2 regions of the Paenibacillus sp. CB74 genome follow, and region 1 is predicted to be linked to the other one. Evidence: riboswitches for the same ligand, from Rfam matches in the RefSeq annotation. Region 1 holds a riboswitch; the other holds the start of a gene.
The links. A riboswitch is a leader RNA that binds a small molecule or an ion and turns the genes downstream of it on or off. The one in region 1 is predicted to bind thiamine pyrophosphate.

Region 1 (5,863 bases):
GTGATCTGGGACTCACCGAGATTGCCAGCCAGATCGGCCTGCACAAAAGTACAGTGCACCGCTTGATGGCTACACTGGAGGATCGCGGGTTCGTAATCCGCGATGCAGCAACAGAGAAGTATCGACTAGGCATCCGAATCTGGGAGCTGTCGGCTCATATGTCCCGCAGTGATGATCCCGCTATTCTGTTGCTGCCTGCGATGGAGCGACTGAGAGATCGATTGGGGGAGACCGTGAGTCTGTACCTGCGTGATGGCAGTGAACGGATTCGGATTCAGGCGGTGCAAAGTGATCAGGCGATTCGCCGAGTTGCTCCCGTTGGTGTTAGACTTCCGCTGTCTGTTGGCGCATCCAGCAAAGTCTTGATGGCGTTTGCCACGGATGAGGATCGTGAGGAACTGATGAACGGGCCGGAATGGCCGGTGTTTATTGATCCGGCGGTGTATTTGGCGCAAATGGGAGATATCCGGGATAACGGATATGCGACGAGTTATGAGGAGCGTGAGCCGGGAGCTGCAGCGGTATCTGTACCGATTATGGATCGCCGAGGCAATATTGCAGCTGCTCTCTCGGTCTCAGGGCCTGTCAGCCGACTTTCGCAGGAGACTTTGCACGAATACGCACCTGTGCTAAAGGAAGCTGCTACGCAGATGGGGCTCATGTTATCCTGATATTGATGTAAGGTTTTTCTCCAATTGGGTTGGTGTTCTGGAATATAAAGGTTGTTTTTATGTTCCGGTTGCGCTACTCTGTAATGGACGGCCCATCGGGGTCAGCTTCATTGAATATGAACAGCGGCTTATGTATGCCGCAACTTGTTAACGTTACTGGGGGAGTCCGAATTGTCCGGACTGAGACGGAATCGCATGAGATTCCGGACCCTTTGCACCTGATCTGGATCATACCAGCGTAGGGAAGTAATCGGCGATATGACCACAACCACCACATGTGTGACTCTTGCAGGACTCCGTTATGGAGCTGCAACCAGGAGCATTATTGGTGATGGACATTAAAGTCGGTTCCTTCGGGGGCCGGCTTTTTTATATACAGTGGACGGGCGAGATAATACACATTCCATGGACTGTTTTTTCAATAACCTGCAAAAGTGGGCTTGGAGAGAGAGCAGTCATTATAGATCCATGATCTGTGGTAACCTCCGTTCTGTCGTTAACTGTACATGAATAATGTCTCCCCCTTGGTCTGGTGTAGGATCGCTCTTTCTTCTCTGCGCTCTGCATGATTTGGGACAGGTGCATAAGCGAGCTGATGACGATGCCAACCAAACCAAGTGAACGAACACGGAGGAGGAGACGAGCAAACATGAGTACAGGAAATCAAACGGGACAACAAGCGATGGAACAGGAACATAACGGTCAGCAGGTGGAAAAGGAAACAGGAGCGGCTGGACGGGTTCAGCCCTTTCCGGGCAGCCGCAAAGTCTACATTCAGGGCTCACGGCCGGACATAGCTGTACCGGAGCGTGAGATAGCCCTTCATGACACGAATACTCCCCAAGGGGTGGAGCATAACGAACCGCTGCGTGTCTACGATACGAGCGGCCCCATGACCGATCCCGAATTCCAGATGGATATTCGGAAGGGATTACCCGCGCTCCGAAATCATTGGATTATGGAACGCGGTGATGTTGAAGCATATGAGGGCAGAGCCGTTCAACCTGAGGATAACGGACTAAAGCCCGGAGGGCGGAGAGCCGGGGCAGAGGAATACCCTGGATTTCGGGGACAACCACTGCGTGCTCTGGCTGGGCGCTGTGTCACCCAGATGCACTACGCAAGTCAGGGCGTCATTACACCAGAAATGGAGTATGCCGCTATCCGTGAAGGCGTGGAACCGGAATTTGTGCGGCAGGAGCTGGCAAGTGGACGGGCGATTCTGCCATCCAACATCAATCACCCAGAGAGTGAGCCGATGTTGATCGGTCGTCATTTTCACGTGAAGATCAATGCTAATATAGGTAACTCTGCCGTATCTTCCTCCATCGAGGAAGAGGTTGAGAAGATGACCTGGGCGGTACGATGGGGATCGGATACCGTGATGGATCTCTCGACAGGTAAAAACATTCATACCACCCGGGAATGGATCATCCGCAATTCACCTGTACCGATTGGTACGGTGCCGCTGTATCAGGCACTGGAGAAGGTGAATGGCGAAGCGGAAGCGCTGACCTGGGAATTGTACCGAGACACGCTCATTGAGCAGGCAGAGCAGGGCGTGGACTACTTTACGATTCATGCAGGTGTGCTGCTGCGTTATATCCCCATGACCGCCAAGCGGATGACAGGTATTGTATCCCGGGGCGGGTCCATTATGGCAGCATGGTGCCTTGCGCATCATCAGGAGAATTTTTTGTACACTCATTTCGAAGAAATCTGCGAGATTATGAAAAGGTATGATGTGGCGTTTTCGCTGGGAGATGGACTTCGTCCGGGCAGCATCTACGATGCGAATGACGAAGCTCAGATGGCGGAACTGGCTACGCTCGGGGAACTGACACAGATCGCGTGGAAGCATGATGTGCAGGTAATGATCGAAGGCCCGGGGCATGTACCGATGCACAAGATCAAGGAGAATGTGGACCTGCAGATGGAGATATGCCATGAGGCACCGTTCTACACACTTGGGCCACTGACGACCGATATTGCCCCGGGATACGATCACATTACGTCCGCCATTGGTGCGGCTATGATCGGCTGGTTTGGCACGTCGATGCTCTGTTACGTTACGCCAAAAGAACATCTGGGCTTGCCTAACAAGGATGATGTACGGGAAGGAGTCATCGCCTACAAGATCGCAGCTCATGCTGCCGATCTGGCGAAAGGTCATCCGCGTGCTCAGCGCCGGGATGATGCATTGTCCAAGGCACGCTTCGAGTTCCGCTGGCGGGATCAGTTTAACCTGTCACTTGACCCGGAACGGGCTTTATCCTACCATGATGAGACGCTGCCGGCAGAAGGGGCCAAAGAAGCTCATTTCTGCTCGATGTGCGGACCGAAGTTCTGTAGCATGCGCATTACGCAGGACATTCGTGCCTTTGCGGCGGATAAAGGATTGTCCGAGAATGAGGCTGTAGCAGCGGGCATGCAGGAAAAGGCTGAGGAATATCGGACACGCTCCTAGGCGCTGGTACAGCTTAAGCTGGGCAGTCTGAAATAGTGATAAAGCCGTTCTTCTCTGTCATTGCAGAGAAGGACGGCTTTTTTTGATTCAATGATATGATTTTAAACTCTATGAGCGCTCTCCGTGTTGTTCAAAACTAGCTTTGCGACTGTTCGTGGTCCATAGCTTATATAAAATGCCTGTGATAACAAATAGGAGGGCATCACTAAGTTTAGGGGCACCTCCGTATAGAAATGCAGAACAGGAAAAACCTACGATAAACAGAACAACAATATAGAGGAAATGCATATTAGTTCACCTCCTTAATTAGTGGTGTTAGTTAGTAAGTGAGTTCATTGCGGTGCTATGCCCAAATTCTTCTCCAAATGCGCCGCAAGCAATGCCAACGGACTATGGATCGCAATGCCTGTGTCTGCAGTAACCTGTGCAGCAGCGGGAGCCATAGACAGTTGAGCTGCCACTACCGTTTTACTCGGATACTGCTCAGCAATCTGCTGTAATCCCTCACGCACCGCTTCGAAATACCCTTGCTGATCTCCACGCATAATCAACTCAAATGTCCCAGGGATGCACACCGCTTCCGTCTGATATGTATTTGCAATGTAGGGATGCTCATTCTCATTCTCTTGCTGTAATGCCTGATTCAGCCGTGCCATCGTTCCTTCAATGGTTGCCGGGTTGGTGAAGGCTATGATGTAATCTCCTGGTACTTGCCGCATCTCCTGCAATAGCGGATCATCTATGCCGATCACAGGCACAGGGACCTCTGTGGCTTCCTGCTCCAGTACTGCCGCAAACAGGGTACACGTGACCAGAATGGCATCGGCATGACACTCGGCGATCCATCGGAGCGTCTGAGCTACTTTCTCGTGGATGACGACATCTGAAAAGTCAGCGTCATGTTTAAGACGATCCAGGCCTGGATCGACGTAATGCACCAATTCAACTTCATAAGCAGCGAGCGTCTCTTCAATTAAGGCGATGTTGGAATAGTGAGCGTGAAAACAACCGATGGTGTTCATGTGCTAAATCCCCTTTTACAGTTCGTATAATGTCATGGTAATCGTAGATATTTAAACCATTATAGAAACATGCCTGAGAACTGTACAGTTGTTTGCGATTCAACGCCAATAACCGTCCTCCCGCCAAGCTGCGGAAAGACGGTTCATAACCGGACTGGCAATCGTCCAGCTTTCATTTTATCTAAGGGAAGGAGAAGCATTTTTCTTCGCCATTTTTTGCTGTAAAATTTCATGAAAGGATAGACCTTGAGTGTTCTCATTCTCCTTTTTAGGAGCAGTGGTCGCCGTGTTGCGCGGATATTGGTGATGGTACGGGATCATTTGCTGAATAGGCATGCGGATCATCTTGGTTCCTCCTTTGAAGCATATTTGTGAATTATGTATTTCGACAGGTTACCCTGCCAGGTGCGCATATAGGTATATGTGACTTGTTAGACGAAATAGAAGAGTTTAAAGCGTAATTCCAATTGGATTGTAGTGATTTTACCCCGTATTCAGGAGATGTAAACGGTTTTAGGGAAATTCAGGAGTAAAGAACCTGATTTGAAAGGTTTTGTGTGGGAGGATGGAATCGGTTGTTATGTGAATAGTCCCAATTTTAAGGAAGTCAATGGTACCCGCTTATGAGGCATATTATCTGGTTGAATAGGTAGGTTACATGCTAACTAACTTGGTACTATAGGCGGTTGTATCACGGGAGGAACATCAAAAAAACTGCCGGGTGAACTCGGCAGCTTGCATGATATGCAGAAGGATGTGAGGAAAATTTGGATCCAGTCTGAGTTGATATAGTGTTGGTTTTATCTACTATCTCGAACGGCGATGTATATATCGACTTGTACATTTTCGGGATTCAGGCTGCGTTCATCATACAATTCAAAATCTCCGGTGAACGTACGATCACTTTGCTTCTCCCATGCCCATACGGCTCCCCAGGCTTCGTGAGCAACCTCTGCCATTGGTCCTTTTCTGGAAGTGAATACGGCGTAAGTTGCAGGCGGGAGCAGAATGTCGTCCAATCCTTCAGGCAATGATTCCTCCGAACTGATCTCATGCCCTACCAGTATGGTGTACTCTCCGTTTATGCCATCGGTATAATTCGTGTAACAGCCATAACGAGCAGCTTCGGGTGCAGGGAGATGCTCTGAGGCAAAATAATTGTTCCAGAGACCTTGGATACAGCCTTTGCCACTAATCTCAATGGCATTGGTTGTGCGGGCGGATATGCCGGCTAGGCGTTTGCCCGGAAGGGTGACATAACGAACGGGCTGGGCAGATAACGATTGAGTTGTTGTAACCTGACCCGGTATAGCAGAAGTGGCAGAGTTTGCAGCCGGAGATACTTCGTGTTGATCCGTTGTATTCGTGCGCCAACGTTTCAAAAAAGGAAGCTGATTACGCAGCATCGAACGAGCGGATTCCTCATCCATGCCCTCGTCCTTCAGAATGGCGGTGCACATCTCCGTCATGCCTTCAAGCGAGATTCCTGGCTGTGCAAACTTCCCATCCTTGTAACAATAGATACAGTACTCACGGGTTGTGCCTCCATCTGCCTCCGTTCCGAATTGGGCAGGGGTGGTGAGTGGCATGCCGCAGCTTTGACATACAGTAACGTTCATCTTTCATTCCTCCTTGGGTATATATGCAACTTCAACCTGAACATATTTGAAGTATACGGGGAGGAACTGGACAGCTGTCTGTCA
Region 2 (5,863 bases), 230 kb from region 1:
TGCCCAGGAAATACTTTAAGGCCATCGGAATTACACACTTTTGTTAACAGTAGGCATTATATGCCCGTTGCTCTTGATGAATTTACCGAATACATATCGTACGAGCGGCCCTAGAATGATCAACTGATATGGAAGTGCCAGACTGAAATTACGAGCGATTGTATGCAGGTACGTACCAAGTACGGATACCCCATTTAATTGGTCCGCAAGATACGCTGAAATCATTCCGTACAAAGACATGATCAGAACCATGCCAATCACCATAAAAAATGACATGACCAGCCCACCAAGGATCTTGTTGGACTTGTCAAAAGGTAAGGAAAATGCAATTTTTCTCGCTACAGGGCCAACAATGAAGGACTCCACCAGAAAAGCGATGACAAAACACAATAGGAATTGAAACAGGATCTCAAGCGGGGACAACTTGCCAAGTATCCCAGTGTGCCACAAATTGAAAGTCATCATCACCAGGACCATTCCTGTACACATCATTAAGCCGAAAATAATTTGTTCCTTCTTGCTCGTTGGCAATTCTCTCATCCTCTCTGTTTACCTTCGTAATTATAGAGATGATGACCCCCACCACATAAGTGAACATTCCGTGAACAAATCTGATTTTCAAGTTTTTGATAAACCGGAGAAAAAGTTAAGCTCAAGAGAATACGATTTTTTTTCTACAACATAAATTTCCAGAGAAAAGACAGTTTGGATAACGCTGTGATTGCTATTCGTTTGAAAATAGAGCCTTTCTGATTCGTAGATTCTGCTGGATGTTCATCTTTAACCGCAAGTGTACTATGTGCACGTTTGATATCCATAGCCTCTGTTAGTTCGTTGGCGAATGCAGAACCGTAAATGACCACAGCGGATTCGGTATTTAGGAAGGCAGATCTGGGATCAAGATTATACGAACCAACCATGCTGAGGTAATCATCCATGACAAATGATTTGCCGTGTATGGAATAAGGGCCTTCGTATTCATATACGGCCAGACTGGTATCAAGCAACCGTTCCTTAGAGCTTAAGTATCCCGCGAAAGCCAAAGGGTTAGGGGTCTGCTGGATTGAATTCGTCAGCATGACCCATTCTGCTTTTGGATTCATCGACAGATGTACGGCTTTCTCCATTTTCTTGGTAGGAATGGCATATGGCGTCTGAAGGTACACTTTCGACTTTGCTTGATTGGCGAAATGAACAAATGTCCTCCACATGATGGGGTCTTTATACAGCCTTTTAATTGGATTGTGAATGAAAGCAACGTGGTCGGAATGAAGCGCTCCTCGAACCCATTCCTTGGGCAACACTTTCACAAAAGGATCACTCTGAGCCTGGGCTTTTTGATATAAATCAGCCAGCTGAGCCAGCTCTTTTAACCCTTTTGCATGATGCTGACGTTTTGCATGTTTTTCTGGTTTGGTGAATGGATGGTTCCATAACTGATCTAGATATTGTTTCATTTCAACAACCGTGCTGTTCGTATTATCGTTTGCATTGTAAACAAGGACATCCCGATCAAAAACATAGTCTTTTGGGGGTTGCAATGCCATATATTTATCACCAATATTTTGGCCGCCAATGATTCCATATGTGTTGTCGACAAGAAGGATCTTGTCATGCAGACGATTATGCCATGTCCATGGCATAAATAGGTGGAGTGGTTCATAATATCTTAATTCGACATTGGGATGAGCTGCAATGGCATCTGGAATATCACGCAATTCTCCGCGCATGCTGTGAAAAATCCCGTCTAAAATGATTCGAACTTGAACACCCCGATCAGCCGCATCGAATAAAGCAGCAAAAAAAAGCTGAGATGTTTTTCCTTTTTGAATGGAGTAATAGGCCAGGTCGATGCTTGTTTTTGCCTCTCGAATGGTCTGGATTCTCACCTGACCCGATTGAAAGCCGTCCTCCAGGAGCATTACGCGATCTGTTGTACTTCCTCTTGTTAACGATTTTTGCATATCCGTATTTTCAATAGCAGATGGAGACGGAACCAAAAATAAAAGGTAGGCTGTGAAGAAAACGTAGGCACTATAACACAGAATCATTGCGATTATGGTTTTAAGGATCATTCAGTACTCCCCCATTTTTATGTAAAAGTATTTATTGGTATAGCAGTACTATCTCCTTTTGTACCTAAATTATGTTGTTTAAATGAATCAAGCTGCTCGGCTCAAGGCCAAACGATCAAAAACTAATCACCGAAGCGGCTTAGAAGCAAATAGACGATGACCGGAAATCCGTTCCCATCCAGTTCCTGACTGGACACGACTGGGCCTCTGGCCTATAATTACACCTAGTAATGCCCGTAACTTCATAGTTTCCCAGGGGAGTCGGAATTGGCCGGCTGAGAGTGTATCCCACCAAGATACTAACCCTTAGACCTGATCTGGATCATGCCAGCGTAGGAATCGGAGTATATCGAAATGGCACAGCCCTATGGCTGAACGCCACCTCTCTAACGCCTGCACGCGTCCCGGATTACGGGGCGCTTTTTTTAATGTTCTTTTATATAGCCAGAGAGCTAAAAAAAGTGACGTTATCCGGATCATAGCTGGTATAAATCTGCCGATTTATGCAAGAAGCTTGGATATGAAGCCAAGGAGTACCCGTGCCACTGGCCGGACATACCGAAGGAGAGAATCACAGATGAAATGGCGTAAAACAATGGGACTGTTGCTCTTATGTGTACTACTGGTGACTGTGGCCGCATGTGGCGGTAAAGAAGCTGCCCCGGCTGAACAGAACGGCAGCACGAATACGGAGAGCAGCAATGAAGGTGACAACGCAGCCCTCAAGGATGTTAAAGTGGTGCTCGACTGGACACCAAATACGAATCATACCGGCTTGTATGCGGCCGTAGATCAAGGTTTTTATAAGGCCGAAGGCTTGAATGTGGAGATTGTTCAGCCAGGTGCCGGCGGCGCCGATACGATGGTTGCTTCCAATGAAGTGCCATTTGGCGTAAGTTATCAGGAAAGTGTAACGCAAGCCCGTACACAAGGGGTTCCACTCGTCTCCATCGCAGCAGTTATTCAGCATAATACATCCGGGTTCGCTGCTCCGGCAGATCGGAATATTAAATCACCGAAAGATTTTGAAGGCAAAACTTATGGCGGCTGGGGTTCCCCAGTGGAAGAAGCCGTGATGCAATCCATTATGGAAGGCGAAGGCGCCGACGTATCCAAAGTGAAAAACATTAACATGGGTGATGCCGACTTTTTCACCGCTGTAAAACGGGATATTGATTTCGCATGGATTTTCTACGCCTGGACGGGGATTGAAGCTGAACTGCGCGGGGAACCGATCGACATGTTATATGTGAAAGATTATTCAGATGCACTGGATTATTACACACCTGTCCTCGTAACGAACGAGCAGACGATTCAGAACGACCCTGAGCTGGTGAAAGCATTCCTGAAGGCAACTTCCGAAGGGTATCAATACGCAATTGATCATCCCGAAGACGCAGCGAATATTCTGATCAAGGCCGTACCGGATCTGGACAAGGAATTGGTACTGGCAAGCCAGAAATGGCTGAGTCCGAAGTACACGGATGACGCCCCGCGCTGGGGAGAACAGAAACAGGAAGTGTGGCAGAACTACACCGACTGGATGTTTAGCAAAAAACTGCTGGATGAACAGGTCGACGTGAGCAAGGCATACACAAACGAGTTTTTACCCCAATAAAATATCTCATATAAAACGAACTTAATATTTACACGAGGACGGAGAGGACAGAAATAACGTGAAAAAGCGAAGCGGTCGCCTTTATCACCGGATTTTCCCTTTAGAGAAAGGGAATCAAAAAAATCTGGGGATAACAGCGATTGGAAGGTTATTCTGTCATCGAAGTGGCAAGTGTAACCGTCATTAGTTCATTTTATATATCACGAAAGGAGCCGTGATCTCTCATGGCAAGCACATTACTTAGCATTCAGGTTATTCCAAAAACGCCAAATGGCGAGAACTCTTATCCTTATGTAGATCGCGCCATTGAAGTTATTCAGCAATCCGGCCTGAAATATCAGGTGAACCCGCTCGACACCACGATGGAGGGGGAACTGGAGGAACTGCTGGAGGTTGTCCGCAAAATGCACGAAGTACTCGTCGAGGCTGGCAGCCCAAGCATCATCTCCCAGATCAAAATCGCCCATAGCCCTACTGGCTTCAGCATGGATACCCTGACGGAGAAGTACCGCTAATGAATGCCTATTTCAAAAGTGTATGGCCGCCCTTCGTGGCGGTTATTCTCTTTATAGCGTTATGGCAGGGAGCTGTATCCCTGTTCCACATCGAGAAATGGATGCTGCCCGCACCGTCCGATATCGCCCGCGAAGCGGCATCCCAAGCGGAGCGACTGGGCATGCATGCCTCCGCAACCATTCAGTTAACGCTGATCGGATTCGCCGCTGGAACAGCGGTTGGATTATTGATTGCAATGGTGCTGCATTTGGTTCCTTTTCTCAAGTCAGCCCTGTATCCTTTACTTATTCTTAGTCAAAATATACCGACCATCGCGCTCGCACCGCTCCTGTTAATCTGGTTCGGATTCGGGCTGTTGCCCAAGCTGATTACCATCATATTAGTCTGCTTTTTCCCCGTTGCGGTGGCGGCCATGGACGGCTTGACCCGTACAGATGCAGCGATGATGAACTATATGCGCATGGCTGGTGCCAAACGTCGTCATATCTTCTGGAAGCTGGAGCTTCCCCATGCACTACCATCAGTATTCTCCGGTATCAAAATCGCCGCTACCTATAGCGTGATGGGCGCCATCATTGCCGAATGGATTGGTGCAGACAAGGGTATTGGTTATTATATGATGCTGCAAAAATCAGCTTATCGCACAGATCGCTTATTCGTGGCAATCATGATTATTGTTGCGCTCAGCTTGCTGCTCTTCCTGCTCATCGCGCTGCTGGAGAAGCTGCTCGTGCGCTGGCGGCCACAGAAGCGATAACAAAGCATGTAAGTCTATATATTAGGAAGTGATCAGCATATGAATCAGCAACAGGACGAACACGTCCAGCCTGAACGGGGAGCACGCACATTGGAACCAAAGCACGGTGAAAAAATTTACTCGACTAATTCCGGGCTACCGACATATACGACTGCTGCTTCGGTTCCACCTGCACTGGACGTCGTGGATGTTCATGCATCATTTCGTGAACGACGGAGCAGGCTACCGGTGTTGAACGGCCTGTCCCTGACTGTGAAGCAAGGTGAGTTTGTCGCTATCGTTGGGCCATCCGGCTGTGGCAAAAGCACCCTGTTCCATATCATCGGTGGTCTGCTGAAGCCACAGGAAGGGCAAGTGCTCATGAACGGTCACGATGTTACGGGCCAACGTGGCAAAATCAGTTATATGCCACAACAGCCTGCCCTTTTCCCTTGGCGTACCATTGAAGACAATGTACTGCTTGCTGGTGAAGTAGCTATGGATACTCCTCCCCGGGCTGAAGCACTTGCGGAGGCTCGAAAATGGTTAAGTAGCGTGGGTCTTGCCGGATTCGAGCAGGCATACCCGCATATGCTGTCGGGCGGTATGCAGCAACGCGCTGCATTCCTGCGCGCCCTGCTTAGTCCGCAGGAGTTGATGCTGCTGGACGAACCCTTCAGCGCGCTGGATGCACTCACACGTAGCGACATGCAGCGCTGGCTGCTCGATATCTGGGAACAGAACCGTCGTTCGGTGCTGTTCATCACCCATAATATCGAAGAAGCATTGCTGCTTGCGGATCGGGTCTATGTATTATCCAACCGGCCTGCAACGGTGTTGCATGAGGTACATGTTCCTTTTGATCGCCCTAGACGAGAAGAAATTACGGAGGAATCCGCCTTTCTGGAGCGTAAACGG

Region 2: it holds a riboswitch for thiamine pyrophosphate, as region 1 does, so the genes downstream of both, ACX9NY_RS21355 (ABC transporter substrate-binding protein) here and thiC (phosphomethylpyrimidine synthase ThiC) in region 1, are expected to answer to the same signal.

The regions. Positions count from the first base shown of each region.
Region 1 covers NZ_CM146009.1:4,619,599-4,625,461, reverse strand. Annotated here, with positions in the region: gene ACX9NY_RS20355 (IclR family transcriptional regulator) at 1-671, shown strand, start outside; TPP riboswitch at 820-933, shown strand; gene thiC (phosphomethylpyrimidine synthase ThiC) at 1,354-3,138, shown strand; gene ACX9NY_RS20345 (aspartate/glutamate racemase family protein) at 3,471-4,160, opposite strand; gene ACX9NY_RS20340 (hypothetical protein) at 4,338-4,505, opposite strand; gene ACX9NY_RS20335 (zinc ribbon domain-containing protein) at 4,961-5,779, opposite strand; gene ACX9NY_RS20330 (helix-turn-helix transcriptional regulator) at 5,861-5,863, opposite strand, start outside.
Region 2 covers NZ_CM146009.1:4,849,095-4,854,957, forward strand. Annotated here, with positions in the region: gene ACX9NY_RS21345 (DUF2798 domain-containing protein) at 31-465, opposite strand; gene ACX9NY_RS21350 (phospholipase D-like domain-containing protein) at 675-2,075, opposite strand; TPP riboswitch at 2,320-2,432, shown strand; gene ACX9NY_RS21355 (ABC transporter substrate-binding protein) at 2,653-3,693, shown strand; gene ACX9NY_RS21360 (MTH1187 family thiamine-binding protein) at 3,918-4,208, shown strand; gene ACX9NY_RS21365 (ABC transporter permease) at 4,208-4,966, shown strand; gene ACX9NY_RS21370 (ABC transporter ATP-binding protein) at 5,006-5,863, shown strand, end outside.